2 regions of the Streptomyces sp. enrichment culture genome follow, and region 1 is predicted to be linked to the other one. Evidence: riboswitches for the same ligand, from Rfam matches in the RefSeq annotation. Region 1 holds a riboswitch; the other holds the start of a gene.

Region 1 (7,655 bases):
CCCCACGTCGTCTCCTGTCGTCGTGTCGGTACGTACGCCTGTGCGGACGCGGGCGGCCGCGGTGCGGTCGCCCGGCTATCGACTGTACGGCCACGGCTGTGCCCTGGGCAGGCGCAGCCGTAGTGATGTGCAGCGCTGTGCGTGGTGCGGACCGGACCGTGATCTTCGCGCACGACCCGCACGCGGCCCGGCACTCCACCGCGTACGCGGCGCACTACGGCCACGTACCCGGCTCGGTGCCCGGCTCAGTGCTTGGCCGGCAGGAAACCCACCCGGTCGTAGGCCTGCGCCAGCGTCTCGGCGGCGACGGCGCGGGCCTTCTCCGCGCCCTTGGCCAGGATCGAGTCCAGCGTCTCCGGGTCGTCCAGGTACTGCTGGGTGCGCTCCCGGAACGGCGTCACGAACTCGACCATGACCTCGGCGAGGTCGGTCTTGAGCGCACCGTAGCCCTTGCCGGCGTACTGCTGCTCCAGTTCCGCGATTCCCGTCCCGGTGAGGGTCGAGTAGATGGTGAGGAGGTTGCTGACGCCCGGCTTGGCCTCCGCGTCGAAGCGGATCACGGTGTCCGTGTCGGTGACCGCGCTCTTGACCTTCTTGGCGGTGGCCTTCGGCTCGTCGAGCAGGTTGATGAGGCCCTTCGGCGTCGACGCCGACTTGCTCATCTTGATCGCCGGGTCCTGGAGGTCGTAGATCTTCGCCGTCTCCTTGAGGATGTACGGCTTCGGGACCGTGAACGTCTGGCCGAAGCGCCCGTTGAAGCGCTCGGCGAGGTCACGGGTCAGCTCGATGTGCTGGCGCTGGTCCTCACCGACCGGCACCTCGTTCGCCTGGTACAGCAGGATGTCGGCGACCTGGAGGACCGGGTACGTGAACAGGCCGACGGAGGCGCGGTCGGCGCCCTGCTTGGCGGACTTGTCCTTGAACTGCGTCATCCGGGAAGCCTCGCCGAAGCCGGTGAGGCAGTTCATGACCCAGCCGAGCTGCGCGTGCTCGGGCACATGGCTCTGGACGAACAGGGTGCAGCGCTCCGGGTCGAGCCCGGCCGCGAGCAGCTGCGCGGCGGCGAGCCGGGTGTTGGCGCGCAGCTCCTTCGGGTCCTGCGGGACCGTGATCGCGTGCAGGTCGACGACCATGTAGAAGGCGTCGTGGGACTCCTGCAGGGCCACCCACTGACGAACGGCGCCGAGGTAGTTGCCGAGGTGGAACGAGCCTGCGGTGGGCTGGATTCCGGAGAGCACACGGGGTCGATCAGAGGCCATGCTCACCATTCTCTCAGAGCGCGGGGGTCGCTCCGGAACTGGTCGGGAACAGGTGGGACCCGATCGGTCGCCGTGGCTGCTGTCGGTCGTCGCCGATGAGACGAGGAACACAGTGCGGACGGCGGCGCGCCGGCGCACGCTCGCCGGCCGGGAGGCGGCGCTGGAAGCGGGCGGTACCGGGACCGGCCGCCGGGCCGCCGCGCGGGGGCGGCGGTTCGCTGCTGATACGCCGTGCGGCGGGCCGGCCGGATGCCGGGCCGCCGCACGGGGGGTCACGTCAGGAACTGATCGACGTGTGAGCCGGGTCAGCCGAGGTCGATCTCCGGGTACAGCGGGAAGCCGGCCACGAGGTCGGTGGCGCGGCGGGAGATCTCGTCCGCGATCTTCGGGTCGAGGACGTGGGCGGCCTTGGAGGGCGCGCCGGACTTGGTGGTACCGGCCTCGGTGGTGGTGAGGACGCGGTCGATGAGGCCGGCGACCTCGTCCATCTCGGCGGTGCCCAGGCCACGGGTGGTCAGGGCGGGGGTGCCGATGCGGATGCCGGAGGTGTACCAGGCGCCGTTCGGGTCGGCGGGGATGGCGTTGCGGTTGGTGACGATGCCGGACTCGAGGAGCGCCGCCTCGGCCTGGCGGCCGGTGAGGCCGTAGGAGGAGGCGACGTCGATCAGGTTGAGGTGGTTGTCGGTGCCGCCGGTGACCAGGGTGGCACCGCGACGCATCAGGCCCTCGGCGAGGGCGCGCGAGTTGTCGACGATGCGCTGGGCGTAGTCCTGGAAGGAGGGCTGACGGGCCTCGGCGAAGGCGACGGCCTTGGCGGCCATGACGTGCGGGAGCGGGCCGCCGAGGACCATCGGGCAGCCGCGGTCGACCTGGTCCTTGAGGGAGTCGTCGCACAGGACCATGCCGCCGCGCGGGCCGCGCAGCGACTTGTGGGTGGTGGTGGTGACGATCTGGGCGTGCGGGACCGGGTCGAAGTCACCGGTGAGGACCTTGCCCGCGACGAGACCCGCGAAGTGGGCCATGTCGACCATCAGGGTCGCCCCGACCTCGTCGGCGATCTCGCGCATGATGCGGAAGTTCACCAGGCGGGGGTAGGCCGAGTAGCCGGCGACGATGATCAGCGGCTTGAACTCGCGGGCGGTGGCACGCAGGGCCTCGTAGTCGAGGAGGCCGGTGGCGGGGTCGGTGCCGTAGGAGCGCTGGTCGAACATCTTGCCGGAGATGTTCGGGCGGAAGCCGTGGGTGAGGTGGCCGCCGGCGTCCAGGGACATGCCGAGCATCCGCTGGTTGCCGAAGGCCCGGCGCAGCTCGGCCCAGTCGGCGTCGGAGAGGTCGTTGACCTGGCGGGCGCCCGCCTTCTCCAGGGCGGGGACCTCGACCCGCTGGGCGAGGACGGACCAGAAGGCGACGAGGTTGGCGTCGATGCCGGAGTGCGGCTGGACGTAGGCGTGGCGGGCACCGAAGAGTGCCTTCGCGTGCTCGGCGGCCAGGGACTCGACGGTGTCGACGTTGCGGCAGCCGGCGTAGAAGCGGCGGCCGACGGTGCCCTCGGCGTACTTGTCGCTGAACCAGTTGCCCATGGCCAGCAGGGTGGCCGGGGAGGCGTAGTTCTCGGAGGCGATCAGCTTGAGCATCTCGCGCTGGTCGGCGACCTCCTGGCCGATGGCGTCGGCCACGCGCGGCTCGACGGCGCGGATCACGTCGAGGGCGGCTCGGAAGGCGGTGGACTCGGTGGAGAGGGGCGCAGACGTGTCAGACATCAGGGACCTCCGGACGTGGCGTTCGGCGTACACGGTTCGGCCCAGGCGCACGGCACAGTTTCCCGTTCGGGCCGCTCCCCGATGGTCGGTCCCATCCCTAGCGCGCCAGTCACGGCCCGTGGTTCAGCCTACCGGGCGCGCCGAAGAGCGAAGTTCCCGCGTCCACCATGCGAGCGAGGATAGGAAGGAGGGCGCCCTGAGCTTCTGGTTCACCTTCTGGAGGTGCCGTGACCGCTACGGACGACCTGATCGCCGCCGCCGAGGCGCACAGCGCGCACACCTACCACCCGTTGCCGGTGGTGGTCGCGAGTGCCGACGGCGCGTGGATGACGGATGTGGAGGGCCGGCGCTATCTGGATCTGCTGGCCGGTTACTCGGCGCTCAATTTCGGGCACGGCAACCGGCGGCTGGTCGAGGCGGCGAAGGCGCAGCTGGAGCGGGTCACGCTGACGTCGCGGGCGTTCCACCACGACCGGTTCGCGGCGTTCTGCGAGCAGCTCGCCGAGCTGTGCGGGATGGAGATGGTGCTGCCGATGAACACCGGGGCGGAGGCGGTGGAGACGGCGGTGAAGACGGCTCGGAAGTGGGGGTACCGGGTCAAGGGCGTGCCCTCGGAGATGGCGAAGATCGTGGTCGTGGGCGGCAACTTCCACGGGCGGACGACGACGATCATCAGCTTCTCCACGGATCCGGAGGCGCGGGCGGACTACGGGCCTTACACGCCGGGGTTCGAGATCGTGCCGTACGGGGATCTGACGGCGATGCGTCAGGCGCTGACGGAGAACACGGTCGCGGTGCTGATCGAGCCGATCCAGGGCGAGGCGGGGGTACTGGTGCCGCCGGCCGGTTATCTGCCGGCGGTGCGGGAGCTGACGCGGGAGCGGAACGTGCTGTTCGTCGCGGATGAGATCCAGTCGGGGCTGGGGCGGACCGGGCGGACGTTCGCCTGTGAGCACGAGGGGGTGGTGCCGGACGCGTATGTGCTGGGGAAAGCGCTGGGCGGCGGGATCGTACCGGTGTCGGCGGTGGTGTCGTCGGCCGAGGTGCTGGGGGTGTTCCGGCCCGGGGAGCACGGGTCGACGTTCGGCGGGAATCCGCTCGCGTGCGCGGTGGCGCTGGAGGTGATCGCGATGCTGCGGTCGGGCGAGTACCAGGCCCGGGCGGCGCAGCTGGGCGAGCGCCTGCACCGGCAACTGGAGGAGCTGACCGGGACGGGGCGGGTGACGCAGGTGCGGGGGCGGGGACTGTGGGCGGGCGTGGATGTGCATCCGCGGTACGGGACGGGGCGTGACATCTCGGAGAAGCTGATGGACCGGCGTGTGCTGGTCAAGGACACCCACGGCTCGACGATCCGCATCGCGCCACCACTGGTGATCGAGGAGGAGGACCTGGACTGGGGGGTGGCGCAGCTGCGGGGCGTGCTGGGGGTTTAGCGACACCTCTGGGCGCCGACGGCGCGTCGGTGGGTGTTGGCGGGCCCGCTGGTCGGCGTCCGCGGGCCCGCCGATGGGCGTCCGCGGGCCCGTCGGGGAGCGTTCATGGGCCCGCCGGGAAGCGGGCGGCAGGCCGCCGGTAGGCGTCCGTGCGCCCGCCGGGAAACGTCCCGGGCCCGCCGCTGGGCGGCCGGCCGTGCGCCCGTCGATGGGCGTCCATGCGGCCCGCCGGGAAACGTCTCGGGCCCGTCGCCGGTCGGCCGTGCGTCCGCCGGGAAACGTCCCGGGCCCGCCGCTGGGCGGCCGGCCATGCGCCCGTCGATAGGCGTCCGTGCGGCCACCGGGAAGCGGCAACGGGCCTGCCGGGAAGCGTCCAAGCGCCCACCGGGAAAACCTCCCGCGCCCGCCGCTGGTCGGCCGTGCGCCCGTCGATAGGCGTCCATGCGCCCACCGGGAAGCGGCAACGGGCCTGCCGGGAAGCGGCAGCGGCCCCGCCGGGAGCGGCCATGCGCCCGCGAGGGAGCGGTTGCCGGTCCGTCGGGCAGCGGGCGCGAGGCCGGGTGCAGCCGGCAGTGGCCCGTCCGTGGGGTCAGAGGATCACGTGTGGCAGGAAGCGGGCGTACTCGTCGGTGATCAGGCCGGAGGACTCGCGGATGCCGAGGCCTGCCGACTCGTTCTCGACGACCCAGGCGCCGAGGACGACGCGGTTGCCGTCGAAGTCGGGCAGTGGGGCGAGTTCCTGGTAGCAGCAGGGCTCGTCGCGGACGACGGGGGGCGTGCCGGGCTCGTGGACGGTCACGCCGGCGCCTTCCCGGCCCAGCAGCGGCTTGGCGACGTATCCGGTGGTCGTGGCCAGGTCGCGGGGGCCGTCGAGGTAGGCGGGGAGGAGGTTGGGGTGGTCCGGGTACAGCTCCCAGAGGATGGCGAGGAGGGCCTTGTTGCTGAGCAGCATCTTCCAGGCGGGCTCGATCCACAGGGTGGTGCCGGTGCCGCCGCCGTTGTCCAGGGTGTCGAGGACGTGGTCGGCGAAGCGGTCGGTCGTGAGCCATTCCCACGGATAGAGCTTGAAGCAGCTGCGGATGAAGCGGAGCTGCCGGTCGACGAAGCGGCCGGAGAGGCGGTCCCAGCCGATCTCCTCCATGGAGATCCAGCCGGTGTCCAGGCCGGCCTGCTCGGCGGTCTCCTTGAGGTAGGCGACCGTCATCAGGTCCTCGCCGAGTTCGTCGGCGTCGGAGTAGGCGAAGTACAGGGGGCTGCCGGGCGGGAGGAGCGGAGCCTGTTTGCGCCAGGCGTCGACGAGGCGTTCGTGGAGGGAGTTCCACTGGTCGGCGCCGGGGAAGCGCTCCTCCATCCAGAACCACTGGGGGGAGGCGGCCTCGACGAGGGAGGTGGGGGTGTCGGCGTTGTACTCGAGCAGCTTGGCCGGGCCGCGGCCGTCGTAGCGGAGGTCGAAGCGGCCGTAGACGGAGGGGAGTTCGGCGCGGCGGTGCCAGGCCTCGGCGACGGCCTGCGCGACGCGCGGGTCGGTGATGCCGAGGTCGGCGAAGCGGTCGGTGGTGACGATGTGGTCGGCCGCCGCGAGGCACATGCGGTGCAGTTCCTCCACGACCTCCTCCAGGGCCTCGACCTCGTCGAGGGAGAAGACGTAGTAGCCGCTCTCGTCCCAGTAGGGGCGCAGGGAGTCGTCGGGGTAGCGGGTGAGGGGGTAGATCAGGCCCTGTTCCTCGACGGTCTGCTGCCAGCCGGGGCGGGGTTCGATGGTGCGGCGTTCCATGGCGCGGGGGTCCGTCAGCCGCCGCTGCTGCCGGAGCCGGAGCAGCCGAAGCCGCCGCGGTCGACGGCCTCGTCGCGGCTGAAGGTGCCGTAGTCGGCGTAGCCGCCGCTGACCTCGGCGTCGTAGTACCAGGCGGCGTCGACGCGCTTGCCGCTGCCGCTGCCGGTCTTCTTGCCCTTGCCGGACTTGCCGGACTTGCCGGACGAGGAGGAGCCGGACTTGCAGTTCTTGTCGGCGATGATCTTGTAGCCGTTGATGTAGTCGTAGCTGTCGCGGTCGACGCAGCGGCGGTCGGGGTCCGAGCCGCAGGAGGTGAGGGCCGCGGCGATCACGCCCATCCCGCCGAGTACGACGGTGCTGGAGCGCAGCCGTCGACGGGTCTCTGCCATGTCCGTCTTCTCCCCGTTCACCGTTTCGCGAGTGTCGCGCGCCGTGCCGTCGTCACGTCGGCCCGCGATCATACGGGGCGTGACTGAGCACGGTCACCTCAGGGCAGGACGTTGCACAACGCCTCCAGGGTTCCCGCCCAGGCGTGGTCGGGCGGTGTGCCGTAGCCGACGACGAGGGCGTCGACGGGCCGGCCGGCGGCCCGGGGGTGGCGGTAGCGGGAGAGGCCGTGCACGGCGAGGCCCTGCCAGGCGGCCGCGCGGACCACGGACTGTTCGGTGCCGGGCGGGAGTTGGAGCAGCACGTGCAGTCCGGCGGCGATCCCCGTGACGGTCACCTCGGGGGCGCGGGCGGCGACGGCGGCGACCAGGGCGTCCCGGCGGCGCCGGTAGCGCAGCCGGGCGGCGCGGACATGACGGTCGTAGGCGCCGGAGGTGATGAACTCGGCGAGGGTCAGCTGATCGAGGGCGGCCACCGCGGAGCCGCCCAGTGCGGTCACCTCGTCGACGAGCGACGGCGGCAGCACCATCCAGCCCAGCCGCAGGCCGGGGGCGAGGGACTTGCTGGCGGTGCCGAGGTGGACGACGTGGTCGGGGTCGAGGTCCTGGAGGGCTCCGACGGGCTGGCGGTCGTAGCGGAACTCGCCGTCGTAGTCGTCCTCCAGGATCAGTCCGCCGGTGCGGCGGGCCCAGTCGACGACGGCCGCTCGCCGCTCGGGGCGCAGCGCCACGCCCATGGGGAACTGGTGGGAGGGGGTCAGCAGGACGGCTCCGGCGCCGGTTCCGTCCAGCCCGTCGAGTGCCGTGCCGGCCGCGTCGAACGGCAGCGGCACCGTCCGCGGCCCCGCCCGCTCGACCAGGTCCCAGTGGACGTCGAGGCCGTACGACTCCACGGCCAGGGCGCGTTCGCCGCGGGCGTGCAGGACCTGGCCGAGCAGCCGCAGCCCGTGGGCGAACCCGGCGCAGACGACGATCCGGTCAGGGTCGGTGCGCACGCCGCGGGCGCGGGAGAGGTAGCCGGCGAGGGCGGTGCGCAGTTCGAC
Region 2 (7,655 bases), 3.0 Mb from region 1:
CGGTGGGCGGGGCACGGGTGGCGACGGGCGCCGTCGACATCGGCACGCTGGTCGCGTTCCTGCTGTACGTCTTCTATCTGATGTCGCCGATCCAGCAGGTCGTCGGCGCGATCACCCAGTACCAGACCGGCGCCGCGGCCCTCACCCGCATCCAGGAGGCGCTGCGGCTGCCCGCCGAGCCGCAGGTCCCGGCCGCCCCGCTGCCGGCCTCCGACGCCGAGCCCGCCGCCGTCGCCTTCACCGACGTCCGCTTCCGCTACGCCGACGATCTGCCGTACGTCCACCACGGGGTGACGTTCTCCGTGCCGCCGTGCGGCATGACGGCGTTCGTCGGCCCGTCCGGCGCGGGCAAGACCACCGTGTTCTCACTGATCGAGCGGTTCTACGACCCCGAGTCCGGCGCGATCACCCTGGACGGCCGGGACCTCGCCGACTGGGAGCTGTCCCGGCTGCGGTCCGCGATCGGCTACGTCGAGCAGGACGCGCCGGTGCTGTCCGGCTCCCTGCGGGACAACCTGCTGCTGGGCAACCCGGAGACGGACGAGGACACGCTCACCCGGGTGCTGAAGACGACCCGCCTGGACGGGCTGGTCGCCCGGCTGCCGGACGGCCTGGACACCCTGGTCGGACATCGCGGCACCAAGCTGTCCGGCGGCGAGCGTCAGCGGGTGGCGATCGCCCGGGCACTGCTGCGGCGCCCGCGCCTGCTGCTCCTGGACGAGGCGACCTCGCAGCTGGACGCGGTGAACGAGGCGGCGCTGCGGGACACGGTCGCGGACGTGGCCCGGTCGACGACCGTGCTGGTGGTGGCGCACCGGCTGTCGACGGTGACGATGGCCGACCGGATCGTGGTGATGGACGCGGGCCGGGTCCGGGCGGTGGGCACCCACCGCGAACTCGTGGCCGCCGACCCGCTGTACGCGGAGCTGGCGGCCACGCAGTTCCTCGCCTCCGCCGGCTGAGCGGGCCCGAGGCGGCGGCGCCCGGTCAGTACTCGATGGCGGGCAGCAGCCCGGTCACCGGTGCGACCAGGTCGGTGATCTGGTGCAGTTCGTTGAGCCGGTTCAGTTCGCCGACCTGGTTCAGCTCCGCCAGCTGGGCGGAGGGCCGCGGCAGCGCGTCCCGGTGCTCGGCGGGCAGGTCAGCGGCGGCGAGCGAGTCGAGCGCGGTGACCGGGTTCAGCTTGCCGGCCCGGGCGTCCGCCTCGGCCGCGGCCGCCGACGGTGCCGCGAGGCCCGCGACCCCGGCGGCGAGACCGACGGCGGCGACGATACGACGTGTTGAGATCATGTCCTGCGCAACGCCGGCCGCCGTCGCGCGGACACGGCCACCCGGCCGCGCTCACTCGTCAGGCGGAGTCGGGGGCTGCGCTTGCCGGGGCGGACGGGGCGGAGGAGCCTCGTAGAGGGGGTCGTTGTGAGGAGGTCACGATGGGCACTGCGGCCACTTCAGGCTTCGACACCGAGACACTGCGCCGGGGCATCGAGGGACACAACTCGTCGGCCCTGCTGTCGCTCTACGCGGACGACGCGCGACTGCGGGTGGTCGACCACAACACGCAGCCCAGCCATCCACGGACGCTGAACGGCCGCGAGGAGATCGGTGAACTGCTCACCGACGTCTACAACCGCGACATGACGCACAAATTGGAGGACTGTGTGATCCAGGGCGACCGCGCCGCCTTCAGCGAGTCCTGCGAGTACCCGGACGGGGTGCGTGTGCTCGCCGAGTCGATGGTCACGCTGCGGGACGGCAAGATCGTCGAACAGACCATGATCCAGGCCTGGGACGAGTAGCCTTCCGGCCTCGGTTACGCTGGTGCGGGGCCGTGACTGGCGCTGAGGTGGAGTACCACCGGGGAGCGGCCCACATGGGAGTCGATGCCGCGCGCCTGGGCGATCCGGTCGATCGACCCAGGAGTGGATCATGTCTCAGGCCCGCCTCATGGACGGCACCGCGCTCGCCCGGCGCGTCGTGGAGGAGACCGCGAAGCGCGCGGCCGACCTCACCGACCGCACGGGCACGGCCCCGTGTCTGGCGACGGTGCTGGTCGGCGAGGACCCGGCGTCCGTCACGTACGTCAGGATGAAGCAGAACCGGTGCCGCAAGGCGGGGATCGCCTCGCGGCACGTCGCCCTGCCCGCCGCCACGACCACCGAGGAACTGGTCGGTACGCTGCGGGAGCTGTCCGCCGACCCGGGGGTGCACGGCATCCTGCTGCAGCACCCGGTGGGCGACCACATCGACGAGCGGGCCGCGTTCGAGGCGATCGCGCCGGAGAAGGACGTCGACGGCGTCACCTTCGCCTCCTTCGCCACGATGAGCTTCGGCCTGCCGGGCTTCGTGTCCTGCACGCCGGGCGGCATCATGCGGCTGCTCGACGAGTACGGCGTCGACCCGGCCGGGAAGCGGGCCGTGGTGGTCGGCCGCAGCGCCATCCTCGGCAAGCCGGCCGGCATGCTGCTGCTCGCCAGGGACGCCACGGTCACCTACTGCCACTCGCGCACCGCGGACCTTTCGGCGGCGGTGCGGGAGGCGGACATAGTGGTCGCCGCGGTCGGCCGGGCCAAGCTGATCCGGGGCCAGGACATCAAGCCGGGCGCGGTGGTGCTCGACGCCGGGTACAACGCGGGCAACGTCGGCGACGTGGACTTCGACTCGGCCGTCGAGCGGGCCTCGCTGATCACGCCGGTGCCCGGCGGGGTCGGTCCGATGACCATCGCCACGCTGCTGGAGCAGACGGTGGACGCGGCGGGGCGGCAGCTCGGCGTGTGACGGCGGGGAGGCCGGTTCCCGTACCGGGGAACCGGCCTTCCGGGGGCGGAAGTGATGCCGCGCACACACGGACGGTGTCCGGACGATCACGTGTTAGCGTCCGGCCGTGACTCTCTCGGCTCCGGACACGGTCTCCCCCGCTGCGCCCCTCGACCTGCTCGATCTCTTCGGTGAGGACTTCGTCCGCGACCCGTATCCGTGGCTGGACGCGCTGCGCGCCGACGCTCCGGTGCACCACGACCCGCGTACCGGGCTGTGGCTGGTGAGCCGTCACGAGGACATCCGCCGGGTGCTGCTCGACCCGGACGCCTTCCTCCCCGACAACGCGCAGCGCGCCGTGACCCCGCTGCCCGTCGGCGCGCTGCGGGTGCTCGCCCGGGCCGGGTTCAGGCTGCCGGCCGCGCTCGCCAACAACGGCACCGCCAGCCACCCCGGACTGCGCCGGGTCGTCACCCGGTTCTTCAACGCCCGGCGCGTGGCCGCCGCCGTGCCGGTGATCGAGCGCCTCGCCGACGAACTGCTCACCGCGGCGGCCGAGCGGATCGACGCCGTGGGCGACGGCGACCTGTTCACGTCCTTCGCACAGGTGCTGCCGTGCCGGGTGCTGATGGAGCTGCTGGGCATCGACGACGTCCCCGCGGCCACGCTGATCCGCTGGAGCGACGCCTCGCTGGAACTGTTCTGGGGCCGGCCCACGCCGGAACGCCAGCTGGAACTGGCGCCGCTCGTCGCCGAGTTCCACCAGTGGCTGACCCGTACCGTGCGGGACGGCGCCGCGCGGCCAGGCTCCTTCGTCGCGGCCCTCGCCGAGCACCGGCTGCCCGACGGCGAGCGGCTCGACGTGGCCACCGCGGTCGGGGCCTGCTTCTTCGTCTTCGTCGCCGGGCAGTCCACGACCGGGCAGCTCATCGCGACCGTGCTGCGCCGCGCGCTGGCCGAGGAGGGGCTGTGGGCACGCCTCGCCGGCGAACCGGGCCTCGCCGAGGCGTGGGTCGAGGAGGTACTGCGGCGCGAACCGCCGGTGACGACGTGGCGCAGGATCACCGCCCGCCCGGTCGAACTGGGCGGCGTGACCCTGCCGAAGGGCGCGCAGGTGCTGCTGATGCTGATGGGCAGCGGCTCCGATCCGGAGGTCTTCACCGCACCGGCGGAGCTGTGCCCGCACCGGGCCGAGGTGCGGCATCATCTGGCCTTCGGCGTCGGCCGTCACCGGTGCCCGGGCGCCTCCCTGGCGCGTACGGAGGCGGCGGTGGCCCTGCGGGCCGCGGCCCGCCGCCTGCCCGGGGTGCGTCCGGCGGAGTCGGCGGACGTCCCGATGCTCGGCCTGCTGTCCTTCCGGGCACCGCTGCGGGTCGCGGTGACGCGGTCGTAACGGCCCGCGCACGCGGCATACCGGCCGGCGTGCGAGTGGCCATCATGACGGCGGGATCGCGGGGCGACGTGGCCCCCTACACCGGACTCGGGCGGGCGCTGTCGCGGGCCGGGCACGAGGTGACGCTGGTGACCCACGGGGCTCTCGAACCGCTGGTGGCGGATTCGGGGCTGGGGTTCCACGCGCTGCCGGTGGATCCGCGGGCGGAGCTGGAGACTTCGCGGGGGCGGGGGCTGCACCGCAGCGCGAGCGGCGTCGGCAAGCTGCTGCGGGTGGTGGGGATGGCGCGGGCGCTGGTCGGCCGGATGACCGACGATCTGCTCGCCGCGGCGCGGACCAGCGAGGTGCTGCTGCTGTCCAGTTCGCTCGCGCCGCTCGGGCACACCCTCGCCGAGGGGCTGCGGCTGCCGAGCATGGGTGTCTCTCTGCAACCGCTGGCCGCCACCGGCGAGTTCGCGCCGCCGGTGCTGGGTGCCGGGTCGTGGGGCGGTGTCGGGAACCGGCTCGCCGGGCACGGGGTGGGCGCCGCCGTGGAGCGGGTGTTCTCGGGGACCGTCCCGGCGGTACGGGCCCGGCTGGGGCTGCCGGCGCTCGGTCCCGGCGCGGCGCGGCGGGCCCGGGAGGAGCGGAACTGGCCGATCCTGCACGGCTTCAGCCCGCTGGTCGTGCCCCGGCCGCGCGACTGGCGTGCCGGACTGGAGGTCACCGGGTACTGGTGGCCGTACGACCGTGACCTCCGACTCCCGGCCCAACTGCGGGACTTCCTCGACGCGGGTCCGCCGCCCGTGTTCGTCGGTCTGGGCAGCGCGGCCGTGCCGGTCCCGGCGGGGCTCAGCGCCGAGATCGTGGCCGCGCTGCGGCGCGCGGGGCTGCGCGGGGTGATCCAGCGGGGCTGGCGGGCTGGCGGCACGCCGCACCCGTCCCCGTCAGGCGTTCGACGCACAGCGGTGTCGTCTCGCGGAAGGCGACGTCGAGGCCGTAGTCGTCGGCGAGGGTCGCCTGGACGACCTCCTTCTGCACCTCCCCGTACAGCGACACGGAGGTCTCCTGGCGCACCTCGTCGTGCCGCAGGCCGATCAGCGGGTCCTGTTCGGCCAGCTGGGTGAGCGCGAGGTGCAGGGCCCGCCGGTCCGCCGGGCCGACCGGTTCGACGACGGTCTCCAGGGTCGGCGGGGCGAAGAGGTGCCCGTCCGTGGTGCGGGGGCACGCCGAGCCAGTCGCCGATCCTGACCTCGCCGAGACCCCACAGCCCGGCCTGGCCACCGTCGTCGCGGTCAGCCGCAGCGCGCCCCGCGGTCCCGGCGCGGCGATGGCGGTCGGGCCGGGCGGCGAGGTGGTCGGCGGTGTGTCTCCGAACGAGCGAGTCCGCCCCGCGCGCGGGGCGGACGGCTCAGGCCGTGGTAGGGCCCTGGAGGGGATCTCCATACAACGGGAGCAACGGTGCGACACATTCTCGTCATCGACGGCCATCCGGACGTCGGCAGCTACTGCGCCGCCTTGGCACAGGCCTATGCAGAGGGCGCCAGGGCGGGCGGACATGAGGTCCGGCTACTGCGTCTGAGGGAGATGCGCTTCGATCCGGTCCTGCACGGCGGCTTCACCCGTCCGCAGCCGCTGGAGCCTGATCTCGTAGCGGCTCGGGACGCGGTCCGCTGGTGCGAGCACTTCGTGATCGTGACCCCCTGCTGGTGGTGGCATGTCCCGGCGTTGCTGAAGGGATTCATCGACCGGGTCTTCCTGCCGGGCGTCGGGGTGGACTACCTGAACCGGCCGCCGTACATCCGCAAGTTGCTGAAGGGGCGCTCGGCCCGGGTGATCTATACACAGAATTCACCGCAAGTCGTGGCTCTCCTGGCACGCGAGGACCTGTTCTGGCGCAACATGCGGCGCGCTTTCCTGCGCCACTGCGGATTCCGCCCGGTCCGCCGCACCCTCCTGGCCGGAATGCAGTCGGCGAGCCAGGAACGGCTTGAACGGTGGCTGAGGGAGGTCTGGGCCTTGGGGCGCGCCGGTCGTTAGAGCATTGCCGAGGTGCTGTGCGTTGCGAGGCGGGGGGGGGAGTCGATGTGATGGCGCCCATGCTCGAACGGAGCCGAGAGCGCGGGGGGCATCGGGGACCGGCGACGACAACGCATCGAGGCGCGGTGCCGTACGCCGCGAGCCCTGCCTGATCGACGAGACGCCTCCAGGGCGGAGCACGCACCGGACGCCGGGCCGCGCACCCCGCTCTCCGCCCGGAGGGCGGGGTGCGCGGACACGCCTATGCCCGGCGCGGTGGCAGCCGGTGCAGGGTGACGTCGGTCAGTTCGCCGTCGGCGACCGTCGCCGTCATGTAGGTGCAGTGCGGCTGACGGCGGCGGTCGGTGGGCGAACCGGGGTTCAGCAGGCGCAGGCCCGACGGGGCGGTGGTGTCCCACGGGATGTGACTGTGGCCGAACACCAGCACGTCGAGGTCGGGGAAACGGGCGGCGCAGCGCGTCTCCCGGCCCTGCGCGGGTCCGGTCTCGTGGACGGCGCCGAAGCGCAGCCCGCCCAGTTCGGCGTGGGCCACCTCGGGGAGCCGGGCGCGCAGTTCGGGCCCGTCGTTGTTGCCGTACACGGCGACCAGCCGGCGGCTGTGCCGCTCCAGCAGGTCGAGGGTGGCCGTGTCGAGCCAGTCCCCCGCGTGGAAGACGACGTCGGCGCGCGGCAGTTCGGCGAGCAGCGGCGCGGGCAGCTCCCGGGCGCGCTTGGGGACGTGGGTGTCGGACATCAGCAACAGGCGCACCGCCTCAGCGTACGGCCGCCGGTCAGTCCTCACCCCTCACGATGTTCCCCTCCGGGGCGAGGTCCGGGCGCGCTGGGCCCTCGGGGTCCCGGACGGCCGACACACAGGTGCGCAGGGCTGGTTTCTCCCGCATGCGCCGGGCCCTCGACCAGCCTGTCTCGGGCCTTCGGGCGACGGGTTTGTCACTGGTGGGCGTGGTCACGGCCTGCTCCTCTCACTCACTGACGCCACCCCGGGTCCCCATTCGTTGAACTGGGCAAACACCGGTCGGGTCAGGTGGCGCCGGAACCGCCCCCGCCGAAGGAGCCGCTGGAGCCCTCGTCCCAGCGCGGGCGGCGCTGGTCGCCGCTGGGGGTGCCCCCGGTGGGCCTCAGTTCGTGCGGGGTGAGCCGTTCGCCCTCGCCCATGCCGTGCGGGGCCCGCTGCTCCCGGGTCTCGTGGACCGGCCCGGAGTCGGGCACCCTGGGCTGTTCGTCGGGGCGGGGCCGGCGGGGCTCCCGCTTGCGCGCCCGGATGCCGAGCAGTACGGCCCAGATCAGTGCGGCGGTGATGACGACGCCTCCGACGAGGATGACGGCCATGCCGACCCCGGAGCCCGAGGCGGCGATTTCGCTGGCGGTTGTGTTCATGGACGTCGAGTACCCGAAGTCGCCGGGTGAATGACCGGCCACCCCCGGACGGGTGCCGGTGCGCGACCGGCAGGCCGGTGCCGGCCTGACCGAGGCCGATCGGGCGGCCCTG

Evidence for each region. Region 1 has a riboswitch for ZMP and ZTP ahead of ACSU6L_RS14470 (glycine hydroxymethyltransferase). Riboswitches for the same ligand answer to the same signal wherever they lie in the genome.
Region 2: linked by a shared signal. The riboswitch ahead of ACSU6L_RS01730 (bifunctional 5,10-methylenetetrahydrofolate dehydrogenase/5,10-methenyltetrahydrofolate cyclohydrolase) and the one ahead of ACSU6L_RS14470 (glycine hydroxymethyltransferase) in region 1 are both predicted to bind ZMP and ZTP.

What each region holds. Positions count from the first base shown of each region.
Region 1 is NZ_OZ186847.1:3,412,894-3,420,548, forward strand. It holds gene ACSU6L_RS14455 (2'-5' RNA ligase family protein) at 1-6, opposite strand, end outside; gene trpS (tryptophan--tRNA ligase) at 246-1,259, opposite strand; partial or broken gene ACSU6L_RS14465 (siderophore-interacting protein) at 1,324-1,419, shown strand; gene ACSU6L_RS14470 (glycine hydroxymethyltransferase) at 1,565-3,019, opposite strand; ZMP/ZTP riboswitch at 3,052-3,142, opposite strand; gene rocD (ornithine--oxo-acid transaminase) at 3,247-4,452, shown strand; gene ACSU6L_RS14480 (glutathionylspermidine synthase family protein) at 5,042-6,226, opposite strand; gene ACSU6L_RS14485 (hypothetical protein) at 6,241-6,615, opposite strand; gene ACSU6L_RS14490 (PLP-dependent aminotransferase family protein) at 6,714-7,655, opposite strand, start outside.
Region 2 is NZ_OZ186847.1:435,390-443,044, forward strand. It holds gene ACSU6L_RS01715 (ABC transporter ATP-binding protein) at 1-962, shown strand, start outside; gene ACSU6L_RS01720 (hypothetical protein) at 988-1,290, opposite strand; gene ACSU6L_RS01725 (nuclear transport factor 2 family protein) at 1,431-1,796, shown strand; ZMP/ZTP riboswitch at 1,819-1,904, shown strand; gene ACSU6L_RS01730 (bifunctional 5,10-methylenetetrahydrofolate dehydrogenase/5,10-methenyltetrahydrofolate cyclohydrolase) at 1,927-2,775, shown strand; gene ACSU6L_RS01735 (cytochrome P450) at 2,882-4,147, shown strand; gene ACSU6L_RS01740 (glycosyltransferase) at 4,192-5,253, shown strand; partial or broken gene ACSU6L_RS01745 (hypothetical protein) at 5,168-5,410, opposite strand; partial or broken gene ACSU6L_RS01750 (XdhC family protein) at 5,343-5,498, shown strand; gene ACSU6L_RS01755 (NAD(P)H-dependent oxidoreductase) at 5,588-6,166, shown strand; gene ACSU6L_RS01760 (metallophosphoesterase family protein) at 6,408-6,914, opposite strand; gene ACSU6L_RS01765 (DUF6479 family protein) at 7,187-7,543, opposite strand.